Linked DNA regions of Methanococcoides burtonii DSM 6242. The protein of the gene in region 3 binds, or shares a complex with, the protein of the main gene of each other region. Links are inferred from orthologs where the notes say so. Each region holds a gene or a part of one and is shown on either strand. Other genes may lie near its edges.

Region 1 (3,791 bases), 1.0 Mb from region 3 along the record:
AAAGAACTCGGTCTTGAGATCATGGATGAGAACCACCCAATCAACAAGCTGGTCTAAACAACCAGCTTTTCATTTTCTTTTTTTTCATTAACTTATTTCTAATTTCGAGATCTGTATTTTGAATTCCTTTTCGGTTCATAAGAGTTGTAAAACTCCACAACTAATTATTCTGGCAATAGTTTCTTTATAAAAATAGTCCGCAATATGGGATTTATTTATACTGTTAGTTACAATTACGCCGTATGGATCAAAAATTATCATCAACTCTCATTTTTGCCATCATAATAAGTCTTTCAATTGTATTGTTACTTGGTCTATTGTTATTCGGAAGATAATTGACATGGCCAAAAAATAAAATCCGGGTCGCAAGTCCCAATGTCACTATCCTGCAGACACTCAGTTCTAACTTCCAACGTTTTGATATTATCGAAAACACTGACACAGTCTGCTCTAACGTTATGGTAGATATAATTCTTCAGAGAGCGTGATTGAATTCGGTATAGATCATGGATGAGAACCACTCAATCAAGAAGCTAGTCTAAACGACCCTCCTTTCACTTTTTAAAACCCCTCATGCTTCGCTCAAGAGCAGCATGCATGTAAAAAAGTGAGAATTAAGGTAGATCTTCGATCATCTCAAAAAAAGCTTTGTTCAATGTCGAATTGAGGTCAATGCCCAGTTCCTCTACGGTATATCCAAAAGCAAGCCCTAACAATTGTGTGTAATGTAGCACCGGTATTGAATGCTCTGTACCATCCCTTTCATTAAGGTCCGTTTGTCCCACATCAAGTTGCATGTGGCAGAACGGGCATGCGTTGACAATACAATCAACCTCTGCTGCTTCTATCATTGACAATTTATGCTCTGTGAGGGCAAGGGCCTCATCGCTCAAAGCAGACCTGACCCCTCCGCCAGCACCGCAACATTCCATCTTATCAGGATAATCCACACTTACTGCACCTGTGGCCTCAACAAGCTCATCAAAGAAAGAAGGCCTTTCCACACTCATGCCTACCCGCCCTTTTGAAGGCTTCAGCAGGTGGCAGCCATAATGCACAGCAACCCTGATGTCCAGGGACTGTGTGACAAGCTCACGTATATTCTCAGGCTCTATTTCCTGATACAAGAACTCCGTAATATGGCGAATATCCTGTGTGCCTTTAAATTCCCTGTCTATGGCTGCAAGGTGGGAATTAACACTTTCCTTAAGGTCCTCGTCAGCTTTCAATTCATTATTTGCATCGGCAAGGGACCCATAACATCCATTACAGATAGTAAGTATGTCACGTCCAAGATCTTCGGTTAATGAAATATTCCTGCTAGACAGGGCAAGCCATGTGGTCTTATCGAACGACCGAAGAATTCCCGGTGCCGGACAACATGAAGCTCCTTCAAGATCGACACAATCGATATCCAATTTCTCTAAGCACAACTTTGTACTTTTTTCAATGCCTGGATAACGATTGGGGATCACACAGCCAAGAAACAGCGACAATTTGGGTATTTCGTGTTCCTTCCTTGCAGATTCACTCATTTAGCATCAACTCATCGAATTTACAGTCAGCAAGCAACTTCTTAACTTCATTCAAAGCATCCGGATAACTATGTACTGTGGGTGGCATTTCATCCATCCCAAGTGATATTCTCTTTGTTCTGTTCTCAGCATTTATGGGGACTGCATGCCCATGTTCGATTAACAGTTTACCCACGGTGCGATGTTCCGGGAGGATGATCCCTTCATGTACTGCTATTGCACGTATCTCAAAAATAGCATCAACAATATCAATTCCCCTCGGGCAACGTTCCTGGCAATTATAACATGTTGTACATGTCCAAAGTGTCTCATCAGAAAGCACAGATTCACCTTTGCGAGCTTTCCTGAGCAAATTCCTTACATTCAGGCTCGTATGCCTTCCAGACGGACAACTGCCGGTACAAACGCCACAATGCATGCATTTGAGAATGTCAGTTCCCGTTTTATCCAGCCTGGATAGAAAAGTTGATCCATTTGTAGCAGACATTAAAATGATTTATCCTTTCATGCCTAATAAAAGATGTCGTTGCACTTTAAAAGATAGCAATTTATTTTATGTTCTATTTAGTTATCCTCCATAATAAGTACCATTCTTTTCTCTTTATTAACCTATGCTAGCTCTGAATTGGTTCAATTTATACGTATCATACTTAAATTACTTTCAACCCACTCGCTCTATATACTAATAGGAAAAAGACATAACCGTACATATGATGGAGATTTGAACAATGCCCGCATATACTGTTACAGAACTGAACAACCTCATCAAGAACACTCTGACGAACAATCCGAAACTTAATCAGATCTGGGTGCAGGGAGAGATCTCTAATCTTACAAAGCATAGTTCAGGTCATTATTATTTTACGGTCAAGGATGGAAAAAGTCAGATAAGTTGTGTCAGCTTCAAGTCTGTGAACCGGAATCTCCGGTTCGAGCTGGAATCATCCATGAAGGTCCTGGTATTCGGTTCAGTGGATGTGTATGTGGTACGCGGGCAGTATCAACTTTATGTTCAGGACATTCGTCCCGATGGTGTGGGCGAGTTATACAAGGCTTATGAACAACTTAAGAACAAGCTTGAGCAAGAAGGTCTCTTCAGTGATGTTCACAAAATACCAATCCCTGGATATCCTCTTAGGATCGGAGTTGTAACTTCTCCCACAGGGGCTGCGATACATGATATTCTGAATGTTATCAGGCGCAGGTATCCTGTCAATATCCTATTAAGCCCTACCATTGTTCAGGGGGAGAGGTCCGCGGAAAGTATTGTCAGGTCCATTGAACTGCTTAACCAGACGGATGTTGACGTTATAATTGTGGGAAGGGGTGGCGGTTCCCTTGAAGATCTGTGGTCTTTCAATGAAGAGGTCGTTGCAAGGGCTATTTTCAATTCCAAAAAACCGATAGTTTCTGCTGTGGGGCACGAAACGGATTTTACCATTGCTGATTTTACTGCTGACATGCGTGCTCCTACCCCCTCTGCTGCGGCAGAACTTGTAGTGCCGGATCAGAAAGAGGTAAAAAGACATCTTGCAACGTTGTCCTCGCGATTGGAAAATGAGGTGGAGCATGTTATTTCACAAGGGAAGGGTCGGCTGGAACAGATCCGTAAGAAACTGGAACCGCAACATATCATGGATATGCTGCTGCAGGATTCGCAATATTTGGACGAGCTTACAATGAAATTGACATCTTCAATGGGAAAGACAATAGTGGATAAAACGTTCGAACTTAAATTTCATTCATCTAAGCTCAATGCGGTAAGTCCTTTGAACACTATTCTCAGAGGGTATAGCATAGCAATAGATCCTGTGAATGATCTGTCTATCTCAAGTGTTACCGAGTTGGGGGATAATGATCAATTAGATGTCATTGTCAATGATGGCATATTTGAATGCAAGATTGAAAATATAATCCACAGCAGGAAGAAATACCTGCACTACGAAGGGTGATAAATTATGGGAACTACAAAGAAAGCCAAGGTAGAGAAAGGTGCGGCTGAAAAAGAACAGACATTCGAAGCATCTCTGGGAGAGCTGGAACATCTGGTCGATCAGCTTGAAAAAGGGCAGCTTACCCTTGATGAAAGTATTGAAACCTTTGAAAAAGGTATGAAACTGGCACTACTTTGCAACCAGATGATCGAGGATTCCGAGAAGAAGGTCGAGGTCCTTATGGAAAAAAGTGGAAAGCTTTTGACGGGACCATTTAATGAAATGGGTCAGTAAGAATGTGTGGGAGATGGTGTTATTGACA
Region 2 (3,802 bases), 300 kb from region 3 along the record:
CGTGCTTGCGGTCGAGGGGCTTCGGTCTGCTATTCGTGATTATGAAGAGAAGCATGGCATGGTCGTGGAGAATGAGGCCACTACGGTAGAGGTTGTCAGTAAGCGTTTGAAGCATGTGATGAACCCGATGGCAGGTCTTGATATCATCAGGACCGAACTTGTGCTAAAGGTGGTGGTCGAGGAAGGTACTGTTCGTATAGTGCTTGATATACCTTCGACACATCAGTTTGCAGTTGCCATAAAGGAAGATATTGTCGATAAGCTGGAATCATTGTGGGATGTTGAGAGTGTCACGGTTGATTTCATCTCCTGATATTCTTCTATCTCCTTTTTATATTTACATTTGATCAGGTTCTGATAAATATGGAAATTCGTTCTATTGCTCCTTGTACAAGCAAGCCTTCTATTTTTCATGTAGAGGCGCAGCTTGAAAATGAGATAGATATCCCAAAGGCATGTGAAGCTTTATCTGTCGAAGAAGGCGTTACCATCAAGTTTCTCAGGTGTTCTGAAGAGCTTGGTGCGATCCGTTTTACTTCAGGTGCTATGATGGTGCTTATCTATGGGAGTGGCAAGATCACTGTGAGACATGCGCCGGATGATGGTACTGCCAGACAATTGCTCGAAAGGGTTGCTGAGCTGGTGGAATGAATTTGATGAGGTGAAGGGCTGTCGATAGTTTATTCTTAGAATATGGCCTTACTTTTTCTATTTTCCGTTTTATCTGTTCCTATGCAAAAAAGAATTCAATTGGCTATTTAAGCTTCCTGCTGATATTCGACCGGCAACGATAAACTATATATAATTTTCACCAGTATGTTCCTTAACATTAGAGGCTATGCTATCAGGCAGAGCCTATAAGGATCTGGCTGATTCGATGTGTTATTTCATAAATTAAGAGGTCTTCATATGGATGATATGGATACTATTATCAACAGGATAAAAGAGCAAGATCCAGAGCTATTTTTGCAGATAGAGAAGATAATTCCTTTTCACGGGTACTTGAGCTCGGGAGCAATGATAGGATTACAGATGCTCACGATGGCGAAGAGATTACTTGATGTTAAGGAAGGAGAACGCATCTATGTTACAGCGGAGACATCAAATTGTGTCCCTGATCCATTCCAGATACTCGAGGGTGCTACCATCGGGAATAAGGGAATGAAGATCAAGGACTACGGCAAGATGGCTGTTACCGTGAACAAACGTGGTGCACCGGGTGAAATGATCATGCCCGCAGTCAGGATATATCTTGATGCGGAAAAGACCGAGGCTTATCCCAGATTGCATGCGTGGTTCATGAACCTTGAAAAAGTACGTCATGAAGAGATCCTGCCTATTTTACTCGAAGCAGGCGAGAAAATTTATTCTTACACTTTTACAGCGATCGAAGTTCCTGTCAAGAAAAGCAAGCAAGTAAGGCTGTGCGAAAAATGTGGAGAGAGCTTCATTCAATATGAAGGCGAAGCGCTTTGTGAAGCATGCAGGCATGAGCAGTAATTACGGAGTAGATGAGATGAACGAAATAGTAGTTCAGACAAAAGATAACAAGCAAGTGGTGTATTTACCAGAAAAGTGCATTGGTTGCGGAACCTGTACGATGGTCTGTCCTAAGGACACATTGATCATAGGTTCAGTAGGACCTGTTGCCAGGGGACTCATCAATAAGGAGTACCTGGATATTAGAGATACATGTATCACATGTGGAATGTGTACTAAGGTCTGTCCAACAGGTGCCCTTGAGATGAGAGAAGATGGAAAGCCTGTATGCGATGAGAACTTCCTGTGCAGCTCGCTCGCACCAACAACGGTGAACGATAATTGTGTACACTGTGGTGTATGTGAGCAGATCTGTCCGCAGGGTGCTATCGAGACCAGGCAGTGGCTTGCAAACGATGGCAGTGCACGCATAGATGGTGAAACCATCATCGATCAGGAAACCTGCGTACACTGTGGATGGTGTAGCGAGGTATGTCCAACTAATGCTATAACTGTGCAGAAACCTTTCGAGGGTACCTGGGAACGTGCAGAGGATGTCTGTCAGGCATGCCGTACCTGTGTGGATGTATGTCCATGCAATGCACTGTTCAATCCGGAATGGGCTCCAGGAGAAAGAGTTGACAAGGTCGCTCAGCGTCCTGATGCATGTATCTACTGTGGTGCATGTGCTGTTTCCTGTCCTGTCAATGCTATCGATGTCCAGAAGACAGCGATCGTTCCTGACATGAACAAGAAAGCTGTATTTGAGAAGAAACTTCTCAACAAGCCATCAGCAACTCCTGTATTGACCTCTGTCCTGGTGACAGATGAAGATGCATGTCTTGGCTGTGGAAATTGTGTGATCATGTGTCCTGTCAATGCAAAATCCTCAAAGGATCTTGCAGCAGGTTCACTGAATGATCTTGATGAGAAACCACTGCTTGAGGTAAGGAACGGTACTGTCAAAGTAGTTGATCAGGAAGCATGTGGCTCCTGTGGTGCATGTGCTCTTATCTGCCCGGTTTCTGCAATTTGGCTTGAGAAGAGGGAGGTTGAATAATGGCTGGAACTATTGTAATTAAGAACGGATATGTTTATGACCCGCTCAATGAAGTGAACGGTGAACAGCAGGACATCTTCATCAAGGACGGCGTGGTAGTTTCCGAACTTTCCGCAGCTGATCTGAAAGATGTTAAGGTAATTGATGCAACAGGCAAGACAGTTATGCCTGGTGGTGTAGATTCTCACTCACATATTGCCGGTGCTAAGGTCAATACCGGTAGGATGATGCGTCCTGAGGATGGTTACAAGACAACAAGGACAAAAACAGCTATCGCTCACTCAGGTTCAGGGGAGACCGTACCATCCGTCTACATGGAAGGTTACGAATACTCCAAGCTGGGATATACTACTGCTTTTGAGGCAGCTGTTCCTCCAATGGAAGCACGTCATACACACGAAGAGATGCGCTCCATCCCAATGCTCGATATGGGTGGCTACCTTGTTCTCGGTAACAACTGGTTCATGATGCGCTACTTGAAGGAAGGCGACATGGACAGGGCAGCAGCATATGTTGCATGGATGATGAGAACTCATAAGACATACGGTATCAAGTGTGTCAATCCTGGTGGAGTTGAGAACTGGGGCTGGGGAAAGAATGTTTCTTCCCTTGATGAGCAAAATATACACTTCGAGATATCTTCCAGGGAGATCATCGATGGGCTGACCGAAGTAAACGAAATGCTTGGTATGCCAATGTCAATGCACCTTCACGCAAACAATCTTGGTCATCCGGGAAACTACAGGACAACAAAGGAATCTCTTGGTATTTCCAGCAAAACAAAGGCAAAGCAGAACATGAGTGTTAACTGGGCTGAGACAAAGATCGATGCAAGCAGAGATCAGTCAGTGTACCTCACACACATGATGTTCAATGCATTTGCCGGCACATCCTGGCGTGATTTCGAATCTGGTGTCAAGCCTCTTGCAGATTATATCAACAACGCTGACCATGTTGTCATTGACAGTGGTTGCGTACCATTCGGTGAAGCAACATGTATGACTGGTGATGGTCCTTCCATCCACGATCTCTCAGTGCTTACTGGTGGCAAATGGTCCAACACTGATGTTGAGCTTGAATGTGGTTCAGGTGTCTGTCCATTTACATATCTTAAGAGCAACCCTGTTCACAGCACTCAGTGGGCAATGGGTCTTGAGTGCCTGCTCCTTATCGACGATCCATGGAAGACCATCATGACAACCGACAGTCCAAATGGCGGACCGTTCACCAAGTATCCACTCGTTATGAGCTGGCTCATGTCCG
Region 3 (3,910 bases):
TACAACCTGCGACTTCAGACCTCGAAGCAAGAATAATGGCATTAGAAAAACAGCTAAAGTCAATGCGAGAGCCACTATTAGCAGACACCTCAAACCCTGCGGATTCAGAAGAACTAGCTATATCAAGTGAAGATGTAGGCGAGGATATCTCTACTTTAGACCAAGAAAATGATACAAAATCACACTCAAAAAACAAATTAAAAACACAATCAGAAGACAGTAAAATGAAGTGTGGTGGGCCCGATGAGATTCGAACTCATGATCCTCGCCGTGTAAAGGCGATGTCATAACCAACTAGACCACGGGCCCATTTGTGCAATTAACACATCATTATCCCTTCGCATATGAGCATTAAGAGGGACGTGCAACTCCTTAATGTCATTAGGAGTATATAACTTTTTTGTGAGCAGAGAGGGATGTGCGTGAATTAATCCCAACCATTAATAAATAGTAGTGTATTATGATGAAGCATGACCGATAACAATGGAACAGAGGAGATAAACACTCAGAGTAAGCAGATAGAGGAGTTCAAGGTAGATCTAAACTATAATTCACAGATGGGGCAGCTCGCTATATGGATGCCTGAGGGAGAACATGAGATGAGGGTTATCGCAAAGGACAAAGATAAAGGGTTTGAATGTGTTTTTGTAGAGATGCACCATAATGTTGAAGAGGGCAGAGAGGCTTATGAAAACCTTGACGGTACCCAGAAGATAAAGGACCTGTTCGCCAGAACGGGCTTTGGAAAAATCTGTAAATAAATCTCAACTCAACACATAAAATTCCAACAGATCACTATTATATATTAGCATATAAGTTATATTTTTACTAAATTCAAAAGCCAACGAGGGAGTATCTCATATGCGGATAGGAGTTTACATCTGTCACTGCGGACTGAATATCGCAAGTGTCATAAATATGGATGCACTACACGAAAAAGTAGAACAGATGAAGGGTGTCGAACTTGTCAAGGACATACAGTTCATGTGTTCCGATGTCGGACAGGATGCACTCATGGACGATATTGAAGAGCACGACATCGACAGAGTACTCGTTGCAGCATGTACTCCAAAGCTTCATGAGAACACGTTCAAGAAAGTGCTGGAACGGGCGGGACTTAATACATATCTTCTTGAGATCGTAAACATCAGGGAGCAGTGCTCATGGGTGCACATGGACCATCATGACATGGCAACCCAAAAAGCCTTCGACCTCATCAAAATGGGGGTTGCCAAGCTCAGCTTACTGGAACCTTTGCGGATAAGGAAGATAAAAGCGAACAAGGACGTTCTCGTCATAGGTGGCGGTGTCGCCGGAATAGAAGCTGCCCTCACGCTGGCAGATTCCGGCACGCATGTCTATATGGTCGAAAAGGAACCTACCATTGGCGGCAAAATGGCATTGCTCAATGAAGTGTTCCCGACAAATGACTGTTCCATATGCGTTCTCGCACCAAAGATGACAGATGTGCAGAACCACACGAACATCGACCTTTTCACCTACTCCGAGATCAAAGACATCTCCGGCTCGGTTGGCAACTTCACAGTAAAGGGCATTCAGAATCCCAGATATGTGATTATAGACAACTGCAAAGGCTGTATCGATGAATGCGCAAGGGTATGCCCTGTGGACATATCCAACCCCTTCGACAGCGGTCTGGGGAAAACAAAGGCCATCAACATGCCCATACCGCAGGCCATCCCCCAAACAGCATTTATCAACAGCGATTACTGTGTGGGTTGCGGGCTTTGCAAACAGGCCTGCCCTGCAGATGCAATTGACTTTAACATGAAGGCAGAAGAGTTCACCTTCACCGTGGGAGCGGTCATAGTCGCAACCGGTTATCAGGGATTCGATGCAAAGCGCAAAGAAGAGTACGGCTATGGAGTGTTCCCCGATGTCCTCACCAACATGGAACTGGAAAGATTGCTCAATGCTTCCGGCCCAACACGTGGAAAAGTGGTCGTACCCTCGACAAAAGAGACCCCTAAAAAAGTCGCATTCATACAATGTGTAGGCTCAAGGGACGAGACCGTTGGGAATCCTTACTGCTCACGCGTCTGCTGCATGTCCTCCATGAAGAACGCACAGATGATCAAAGAGCGCTATCCTGACACCGAGGTCACCATTCACTATATCGACATACGTGCCGCCGGTGAGATGTACGAAGAATACTACGTGCGTTCACAAATGATGGGTATCGACTTCATTCGCGGAAAAGTAGCGGAGATACAGATAGACACACAAGGGAAAATGTTGCTGAGATATGAGGATACCCTTGAATGCACCCTGTGCCAAGAGAACTATGACCTTGTGGTGCTCGCAACCGGAATGGAACCCAGCAACACGACCGAACCTATTGCCAGAACACTGAATCTCACAAAACGAACTGACAGGTTCCTTTCCATCGCACACCCGAAGATGCGACCTGTGGATGCACACATAAACGGAGTGTTCATCGCCGGCTGTGCTTCAGGACCAAAAGAGATACAAGTATCCATTGCGCAGGGAAGTGCCTCTGCAGCACGTTCCACACGCCTGCTTGCAAGAGGTGAACTCGAGAACGACCCCTTCAGTGCATGCGTAGATGCTGAAAAATGTATCGGCTGCCGGATGTGTGAAGACACCTGTAATTTCAACACCATCAAAGTCATTGACGGAAAAGCAGTGGTAGATGAGATCTCATGCCAGACCTGTGGGTCATGCAGTGCCTCGTGTCCGGTAGATGCCATCGATATGCCCCATAGCACCGATGCCCAGATAAAAGCACAGATAAGGGCGGCCCTTGAGGTAAAGGATGAATTCCCGCTTATCATAGCCTTCCTTTGCAACTGGTGCAGTTACGCATCAGCAGACCTTGCAGGAACATCAAGGATACAATACCCCACCAATGTGAGGATAATTAAAGTTATGTGTGCAGGTCGTGTTGATCCCGACTTCGTACTGGAGGCATTGCAAGGGGGTGCTGATGGTGTCATCGTTGCAGGATGTCGCCTTGACGAATGCCATTACATCATCGGGAACTATGATGCAAAGCACAGGATGGACAATCTCAAGGAAGTACTGGAGGAAATCGGACTCGACCAGAGAAGACTTCGTGTCGAATGGATATCAGCCGCCGAAGGCGAGAGGTTTGCAAAGACCATCGAGGATTACGTGGATGAGCTGACAGAACTCGGACCGGTAGGTTCAGAGCTTCAGGGAGGAGATCCGGATGAGTGATGAAGAAAAATCCATGACCGTTTCAAAGGAAATGGACATCGAAGGAACTCATGTGCTCTACAAACTGATATCCGACAGGTCTTCAAAGACACTCGATTATGATTACAAACGATGTGTTGGTTGTGGCATCTGCGTAAGGATATGTCCCACCAGGGCCCTTGAGCTTGGGCCGATGAAAGAGATAGCCACAGGACTTGATGCACCACCGGTGATGATGGAACTCGATAAATGCACATTCTGCTCGATGTGTGTAAACTTCTGTCCGGTTAACGCACTGGAGATGAGAAGCGAAGGGGACTTTCCTAAAGAGGACCAATATCCACGCCTGGAACAGTTCGTCAGAATGAACGAGAAGTGTGTGCCATGCTCGCTTTGTGAAGCAACTTGTCCCGAAGATGCCATCGAACTGGAATACACATTCCCGAAGAAAGAGGATATCGCACCTTTGAAAGAAAATGCGGAAGGCGAAATAGAGATAGATAATGATAAGTGTAATCTCTGCGGGATATGTGCTCGATTCTGTGATGCGTTCCTGATGCTTGAAAAGGAACCTACCGCAACCGACCCCATGCCTTTTGAACAGCTAATAATAGATGAGGACAGCTGTGACTACTGTACGCTCTGTCAGGATATCTGTCCCGAGGATGCTATCAAGGTCAAAGGGGAGAAACCATGCGAAGCCCCTGAA

Evidence for each region. The genes of interacting proteins can lie anywhere in the genome.
Region 1: the proteins of hdrA2 (region 3) and hdrC are in contact, whole or in part, in a cryo-EM structure (PDB 7BKB), measured with the Methanospirillum hungatei proteins. The link is inferred for Methanococcoides burtonii DSM 6242 from one-to-one orthologs. Residues at the interface, in WP_011448822.1 of Methanospirillum hungatei: Lys396, Tyr441, Glu455, Tyr458, Tyr459, Gln462, His463, Lys467, Phe468, Ile469, Phe488, Asp491, Leu493, Leu494, Arg496, Pro497, Val498, Asp499, Val500, Glu501; in WP_011448820.1 of Methanospirillum hungatei: Arg18, Arg19, Tyr20, His21, Leu22, Asp24, Ile40, Asn42, Met43, Cys44, Tyr45, Gln46, Arg65, Leu66, Arg69, Val72, Leu73, Leu75, Glu78, Arg100.
Region 2: the proteins of hdrA2 (region 3) and MBUR_RS01440 are in contact, whole or in part, in a cryo-EM structure (PDB 7BKB), measured with the Methanospirillum hungatei proteins. The link is inferred for Methanococcoides burtonii DSM 6242 from one-to-one orthologs. Residues at the interface, in WP_011448822.1 of Methanospirillum hungatei: Ala269, Val270, Pro272, Val273, Ile274, Lys275, Pro276, Met281, Gly282, Met283, Ala284, Pro285, Asp306, Ser307, Cys308, Val309, Lys310, Cys311, Leu313, Phe349, Pro350, Ile351, Glu352, Tyr359, Lys360, Asp363, Val365, Ile366, Asn367, Glu370; in WP_011448819.1 of Methanospirillum hungatei: Ser2, Thr3, Leu4, Phe5, Pro6, Lys7, Tyr8, Gln21, Leu23, Leu24, Gln25, Gln26, Asn28, Pro48, Glu49, Thr76, Cys78, Ser79, Tyr80, Cys81, Pro104, Ile105, Lys108, Glu109, Gly110, Thr353, Leu355.

The regions. Positions count from the first base shown.
Region 1 is NC_007955.1:1,592,112-1,595,902, reverse strand. Bases 276-3,197 are described here. They hold hdrC (CoB--CoM heterodisulfide reductase subunit C), read right to left. Parts: upstream 2,023-3,197; coding sequence 1,528-2,022; downstream 276-1,527. Other genes in these bases: xseA (exodeoxyribonuclease VII large subunit), read left to right, coding at 2,264-3,197; hdrB (CoB--CoM heterodisulfide reductase subunit B), read right to left, coding at 615-1,535. Outside these bases: mtrH (tetrahydromethanopterin S-methyltransferase subunit H), read left to right, coding at 1-57; more of xseA, read left to right, coding at 3,198-3,487; MBUR_RS07805 (exodeoxyribonuclease VII small subunit), read left to right, coding at 3,494-3,763.
Region 2 is NC_007955.1:260,437-264,238, reverse strand. Bases 595-3,527 are described here. They hold MBUR_RS01440 (4Fe-4S binding protein), read left to right. Parts: upstream 595-1,516; coding sequence 1,517-2,539; downstream 2,540-3,527. Other genes in these bases: MBUR_RS01435 (formylmethanofuran dehydrogenase subunit A), read left to right, coding at 2,539-3,527; MBUR_RS01445 (FmdE family protein), read left to right, coding at 910-1,500; MBUR_RS01450 (hypothetical protein), read left to right, coding at 595-651. Also shown: MBUR_RS01455 (iron-sulfur cluster assembly scaffold protein), read left to right, coding at 1-313; more of MBUR_RS01450, read left to right, coding at 364-594; more of MBUR_RS01435, read left to right, coding at 3,528-3,802.
Region 3 is NC_007955.1:557,832-561,741, forward strand. The notes cover bases 501-3,541. They hold hdrA2 (CoB-CoM heterodisulfide reductase HdrA2), read left to right. Parts: upstream 501-861; coding sequence 862-3,222; downstream 3,223-3,541. Other genes in these bases: MBUR_RS02800 (hypothetical protein), read left to right, coding at 501-761; MBUR_RS02810 (4Fe-4S binding protein), read left to right, coding at 3,215-3,541. Outside these bases: more of MBUR_RS02800, read left to right, coding at 471-500; more of MBUR_RS02810, read left to right, coding at 3,542-3,910. UniProt on the Methanocaldococcus jannaschii protein: Part of a complex that catalyzes the reversible reduction of CoM-S-S-CoB to the thiol-coenzymes H-S-CoM (coenzyme M) and H-S-CoB (coenzyme B).